DNA from 2 places in the Paenibacillus sp. TC-CSREp1 genome. Region 2 is predicted to be linked to the other one. Evidence: a T-box and tRNA genes for the amino acid it is inferred to sense, from the RefSeq annotation. Region 2 holds a T-box; the other holds one or more tRNA genes.

Region 1 (3,426 bases), on a different contig from region 2:
TTCTCCATTAAACGAATCATCACTTCGTAAGGCAGATTTGGAATGCTGTTCACTACGGCTTCATACTGCGGTTGATAGGCATCATGCATATAGGCTGCAAGTTCCTTTTCGGACATTTGATACTCCTGCTTAAGCTCAAAATCAGGCTGAATCAGCGCTTTTTCCATGTCCTGACGCTGTTCTTTACCAAGCACATCCTCAATGGTAGCAAGTAATCCATCAATTGTCGCGTTTTGGTAGACAAAGCGATGAAAATATTCCTTCATAAACGCATCAAATTTTTGTTCACCAACCGAGCGGTATAATTGATAAATGGCCTGACGACCCTTTTGGTAAAATACATAATCAGCCATTTCTCCTACTTGTTCATTCGTTGAAGCTATAGGTAGATCAATAGGTGACGGATCGAGCTGAATTGATCTGAACCCTCCTACCTTATTTCCCTGCTTTTCTAAAAAATACACCGTGGAGAAATCGGCAAAGCCTTCATCCAAAAAGGATTCCGTTTCTGAGTTATTCCCGATTAAAGCATGGAACCACTGGTGTGCTATCTCATGAACAAATGTGGTATCGTTTACAGGTGACAACTCCGCAGCACGCTCCGGCATTTGGATTAGTCTTGAATATTCCACGCCAAAGCCATCCACATAAGTTTCAATGACACGAAATTCGGGATACGGATATTCACCATATTTCTCACTGTAAAACGCGATGACTTTAAATGCATAATCAATGTACTTGTCCACTGCAGCTTTTTTGGCAGAGTCATCTCCCGAATAAAAATATTCTACGGTAAGACCATTACGCGTCTCACGTTCTGCTTTTAAGTTGGGACCCGCGAAAAAAACAAATTCTCTCGTGTTCGCGGCGCGCGCCGTAACCACTTTCCGTCCGTGTTCAGCACTGTTCTGGGAAGTGATATCTCCCGGCATGACCACCTGATATGACTCAGGTACATTGAACTCAACATCGAAATCGGACGAAGTATAGTAATCACTCTCGAACGAAGTGCTATACGGTGTCTTATTCCATTGATGTGTATTCTCATCATACACAGACATCACCGGAAACCAGTGTGCTCCGTTGATCTGATCCTTGTAGTATGATATTCGTTGCATGCCATAAGGAATGTCAAGCCGATAATCCACCTGGAAGCTAATAGACTGACCCGGTTGCAAAGGCGTTTTCAATTGCACACGTAATGCCTGATTTTTGTGATCGAAAAGAAGCTTCTCCTCCTGCTGAGACACTTTCACAATATCTATCCCGCCCAAGAAATCTGACGCTTTCTTCTCCGGGTGTTCTTTGGCTATTTGCTCATTCTGGCTTGTATACATGATCGTTTGTGTTGCTTTGGATCGATTAGCATCTGCATAGGTATGCATGACCAGCTCTTGAAGTGTATCTTTGCTTGTATTTCGATACGTTACGATCTGGTTCCCCGTTATGGTCATGTCCTTTTCGTCCAGTCGTGCTTTGATCTGATACTGAATCGGGGATTGATCTTGAGACATGGCCTGTTGTGAACGCATGCGAGAAGCCTGCTGCATCTCGAACGCTTTTTGTGTTGTCTCGGCACTGGCATTCAAGCTGGACCAATTCGAAGAGGCAGCAGAAGTGGTATGGACGAACGGAGATGCCGCTAATGTAAGGGCAATTGTGCTCAGCATCACCTTTTTAAGGGTAATTGTTGGTTTGGTTTTTGAAACGTGCATGTTCTCTCTCCTTTTGCTATATGTTGTATACATACAACGATAAGAGATCAATCTTACGTTAAATTTAGGTTTGATTTAAGTTTTGTTTAAAAAAAGAATTCTTTGCCTATTTCGTCCCCAATCGTTCCCCAACTCTCCCAAATCATCATTTCAACATATCTATATAGGTATGGAAAAAGAAAAAAAGCCTTGCGCAGCAAGGCTTTTCGTGTATGATCTGTAGTGGGCTCGAACCACTGACCCCTACCCTGTCAAGATAGTGCTCTCCCAGCTGAGCTAACAGATCATGTATATTAGATTTTGTTCAATTAAGTAACAGTATCATACCAAGTAAACGCGTTCATTGTCAATCATTAATTTGGTTATAATTTGCCGGAATCGGAGCACAATAATGGTAAGTATAATCTTTTACAGAAGGCAGGTGAACGCTATGAAATATTTCGTTTCGAATCATGGTGCAGTCCGCAAAAAATGTCATTCACGGCACAGGCTATTTCGAGGCCTCACCTATGCCGCTACATCTGCGCTTCTTCTCTCTTTCTTGACCGGATGCACATTGCAAAAGGACGAACATACAGTGCAATTCCAACAGCTGCATCAGCCAAATGAACAGAATGAATCACTGCCCGTGTGGATGGATGTGTATTCCAATTCCGTTGTACAGGAGGTCTATTCTCCTCAAGGAAACACCGAATTTTTGCCATGACATGAAGGGTTCAATATGAGACCAATTTAACCCTGAAAAGACACAAACAATCGCTATTTTGAATTGACCTTGTGCTCTCATTCCTCTTCATCCCACTTGCGAGAGTAGGCTTTCTTGGTCACGTAATATAACAAGGCAATCATGCCCGCTGACATCAGCAGTGTAATCGTCATTATTGCTGCCATTCCCATACGCGCCCCTCCCTTCGGCATGCCAATATGTACCAAACTTAACTATACAGGAAAAGCATTTTTTTGTATAATGCAGTCTGAACTTGTGCGCATGGAGCAGAAAGAAGGAATTGAATTTGGCAGCGGAGATTAATTATGTCACAACAGAAGAAGAATTGAAGCAGGCGCTGGAAATACGTCGTCAGGTTTTTGTGATTGAGCAGCAAGTGCCCGAAGAACTTGAAATCGATCAATACGATGTGATCAGTCCTGATGTGCATCATGTACTGCTGTACAAAGACGGACAGGCTGTTGCCACAGGTCGTCTGATCTATTACAGCAAGGATACCGCCAAAATGCAGCGCATTGCTGTACTGGAATCTTACCGTTCATTCGGGTACGGGCGTGTGCTTCTGTTAGCGATGGAGGAGCTTGCCCGTGAGCTTGGATTAACCTATTCGCTGCTGGATGCCCAGTGTCAGGCACAAAAATTTTACGATAAACTCGGGTATGAAGTGATCTCGGAGGAACCTTTTTATGATGCCGATATTCTGCACGTTCGTATGAGAAAAAGTCTGTAGTCTCGCAGCAAAACTTAACATCACTGGCACTACATAGAGATAGCACAGCTATTCTCGAAATGTTGCAATACATGCATACTTCTCGCCAGTTCGGACAGGATAACAGTGTAACCTATTCCCATTTGGTCATAGAAGGAGAGTGTGACATGATGGATCAGACAACACGCGAGACGTTCACAGCAGTGCAGAAAAATGGTGACGGTGACTTAACCGCCTTCCAAACCTCAACAGGCCGTGTCCTGGACTATCAGCAA
Region 2 (3,426 bases):
GTAGAAGGACAGCTTGGCGAATTCGATGTACCAGTCACACAGATCATCCCAGATGAAGTTGTACAGGACACGGCCTGTTTCCCCAAACTCGTACGCATCGATTAGACGCGTAATATCGCGGGAAGTTTCGTTCAGGCGATGCAAAATCCAATAATCGGCCGTACCAAGCTCGCCGCTGATATCACGATCTTCGAAAGTAAATCCTTCCAGATTCATCAGCGCGAACCGTGAAGCGTTCCAGATTTTGTTGGCAAAGTTACGCGCCTGTTCAACCCGCTCCCACCGGAAACGCAAGTCCTGTCCAGGTGTGCTGCTGGTCGAGATCATGTATCGCATCGCATCTGCGCCATACTTCTCGATCACATCCAGCGGGTCTACACCGTTCCCCAGCGATTTGGACATTTTTCGTCCATCAGCATCACGCACAAGACCGTGCATCAAAACATCCTTGAACGGAATCTCATCCGTGAATTCCAAAGCAGTGAAAATCATACGAGCTACCCAGAAATAGATGATGTCATATCCGGTAACAAGTACATTGGTTGGATAATAGCGCTTGAGGTCTTCCGTATTTTCTGGCCAGCCCAATGTGGAAAACGGCCACAGCGCAGAGCTGAACCACGTATCCAGAACATCTTCATCCTGTCTCAGCTTGCGGCCTGCGTACTCAGGCATCGTTGTTGGGTCTTCAGCAGTGACAATGATCTCACCTGTCTCTTCATCGTACCAGGCCGGAATGCGGTGTCCCCACCACAGTTGACGGGAAATACACCAGTCCCGAACGTTCTCGATCCAGTTCAAATATGTTTTCTCAAAACGATCCGGTACAAAGTTAACACCTTCGCCGCTTTGCTGTTTCTTGATTGCTCTCTCGGCAAGTGGTTTCATCTCTACGAACCATTGTGTGGAAAGGTACGGCTCAACTACGGCTCCGGTACGTTCACTGTGCCCTACCTGATGCATATGATCTTCGATGTTGATCAGTACACCCTGTTCTTTGAGATCTGCAACGATCTGCTTGCGGCATTCGCTGCGATCCAGTCCCTGATATTTGCCTGCTTCGGCGTTCATCGTGCCGCTTTCGTCCATGACTGTAATCTGAGGCAGGTTATGACGCAAACCTACTTCAAAGTCGTTCGGATCATGTGCCGGTGTAATCTTAACCGCACCGCTACCGAACTCTTTGTCTACATAGTCATCCGCAATTACCGGAATCTCGCGCCCGAGGATCGGCAGCACAAGCGTTTTGCCAATCATGTCTGCATAGCGCTCATCCTTAGGGTGAACAGCAACAGCGGTATCACCAAGCATCGTCTCCGGACGAGTCGTTGCCACGGTAATGTAACCACTTCCGTCACTGAGCGGATAACGCAGGTGGTAGAGATGTCCTTGAACTTCTTTATATTCAACTTCAATGTCCGAAAGTGCCGTACGGTTTACCGGGTCCCAGTTAATAATGCGTTTACCGCGATAAATGAGACCTTTCTCGTATAACTGTACGAAGACTTTACGAACAGCTTTGGACAGACCTTCATCCAGCGTGAAACGTTCACGTGAATAATCCAGCGAAAGCCCCATTTTACCCCATTGCTGACGAATGGTTGTGGCATACTGGTCTTTCCAGTCCCATACTTTCTCCAGAAACTTCTCGCGTCCCAGATCATAACGTGTCAAACCCTCTTCACGAAGCTTCTGCTCCACCTTCGTTTGAGTAGCAATACCTGCATGGTCAGAGCCCGGCAGCCACAGAGCGTCGTAACCCTGCATGCGCTTTGTACGAATGAGGATATCCTGCAGTGTGAAGTCGAGTGCATGCCCGATATGAAGCATACCCGTTACGTTCGGGGGTGGGATTACGATCGTGTACGGCTCGGCATCCTTGCGCTTGCCCGCTTGAAAATAACCACGCTCCGTCCATGCGGAGTACCATTTGTCTTCTGCCGCCTTCGGATCATATGTGGTTGGCATTTCTGTTGTTGCTTTTTTTTGTTCAGACATGTGTCATTCCTCCGTTACTTCATCATCATGGCCTCGAAAACGATCATTAAAGCACCTAAAACCTTGATTAAAGCACCTAAAATCATCATTAGGGCACCTAAAATCATCACTAAAGCACCTAAAATCATCATTAAGCCAAAAAAAACAAAAAAACCTTTCATCCCTCAAAGGACGAAAGGTTAGCTTTCGCGGTACCACCTTTGTTTCACGCAAACAGCAGGACAAACAACTCATCCTCTGATTCAGGCGTGACACTTCAAGCAGATAACGGCTGCGACCGGCCCATCCTACCTCCGAGGTTAAAAACCATAAAAAGCTTGCACCTCAAGTGCTCAAACAGGCAACTCCCGGGCGACTTCGATCAGTTGGCTCCTGCGGAATCTCACAGCGCATCGATCCCACTCTCTGAAAGGTCATACTGTCTACTACTCCCGATCCACGTCATTATTCAAAAAAACCTAAACACATCATACCTTGCTCGTGCACGATAGTCAACCTGGCAGCAGCGGAACCTGAATGTAGAGAAAAGAATTCGCTGGAAAACAAACAAAACCCGCAATCCCTGCAAAGGATTACGGGCGTTCTGGCTGCCAATTTCGGCGGCAAGTGGATTTAAGGTATATACAGAATTTGTCCTTCTTCAACAACCTGTTCTGTCAAACGATTATACAGCTGCAGCTCTCGGGTACTGAGTTGATAACGATCAGCAATAGCGTCAAGTGTATCCTCACGCTGCACAATGCAGAGCTTCACTTTGCGGAACGGATTCTGATCTACAATGGTGCCGAGGAACAGATTTTTCCACTCAACCTCTTCGGTCTGGCTCTCATCTTCAGGAACCGCTCCAGCAGGAGCCTCTTCCGTACGCTCTCCATCAGCTTCGCGAGCACTGCGGCCAGACGAGGCTAACAGTGAGGAAATACCCACTCCTTCTTCAGATCTTGTTGACGATTCTTTTTTGCTGCCAAAAGCAACCTTCAGCTCCGGCTTGTCTTCCGCCTCGGCGATTGGTTCAGGAATAGATTCTTCATTCTGCAGCAAAGCCTCTTCTTCCGCGGTCTCCGTTACAATCCGCTCCACTTCTACGTTAACTGCTTCAGAGGAGGAAAAAACATCCTGCCAGTTCTCTGTCTGCACCTGAGCTGGGGCACTGCCAGCATCCTGCTCTCCTTGCTGACCGCCTGACCTTGCTTCCTCAAAGTGCCATACCTCGGGCGCATGCGCCTCCAATGGTTTCCGTTCCTCTTCTGAACGGAGCGGCACAGCAGATTCCGTACTGGATGACGTTGCATTCTCTAAACTGCTTCCCATTGCATTCTCTAAACTACTTCCTATTGAAGGTCCAGACCAGACTGCCGTGGCTTCGCCTTCAATTGGAAGCAGCGGTTCAGATTCAGGATACGAAGCAAGTCTGTCTGCTGTCTCCGC

The links. The T-box of region 2 lies ahead of ACQSGY_RS13340 (valine--tRNA ligase). A T-box ahead of a tRNA ligase gene usually reads a tRNA of that ligase, here a tRNA-Val.
Region 1: it has a tRNA-Val gene. The T-box ahead of ACQSGY_RS13340 (valine--tRNA ligase) is inferred to sense a tRNA for this amino acid. The anticodon was not compared.

What each region holds. Positions count from the first base shown of each region.
Region 1 is NZ_JBNOKM010000001.1:242,439-245,864, forward strand. It holds gene ACQSGY_RS01110 (M1 family metallopeptidase) at 1-1,715, opposite strand, end outside; tRNA gene ACQSGY_RS01115 (tRNA-Val) at 1,929-2,001, opposite strand; gene ACQSGY_RS01120 (GNAT family N-acetyltransferase) at 2,729-3,172, shown strand; gene ACQSGY_RS01125 (DUF3892 domain-containing protein) at 3,322-3,426, shown strand, end outside.
Region 2 is NZ_JBNOKM010000008.1:26,287-29,712, forward strand. It holds gene ACQSGY_RS13340 (valine--tRNA ligase) at 1-1,998, opposite strand, end outside; T-box leader at 2,163-2,446, opposite strand; gene ACQSGY_RS13345 (LysM peptidoglycan-binding domain-containing protein) at 2,611-3,426, opposite strand, start outside.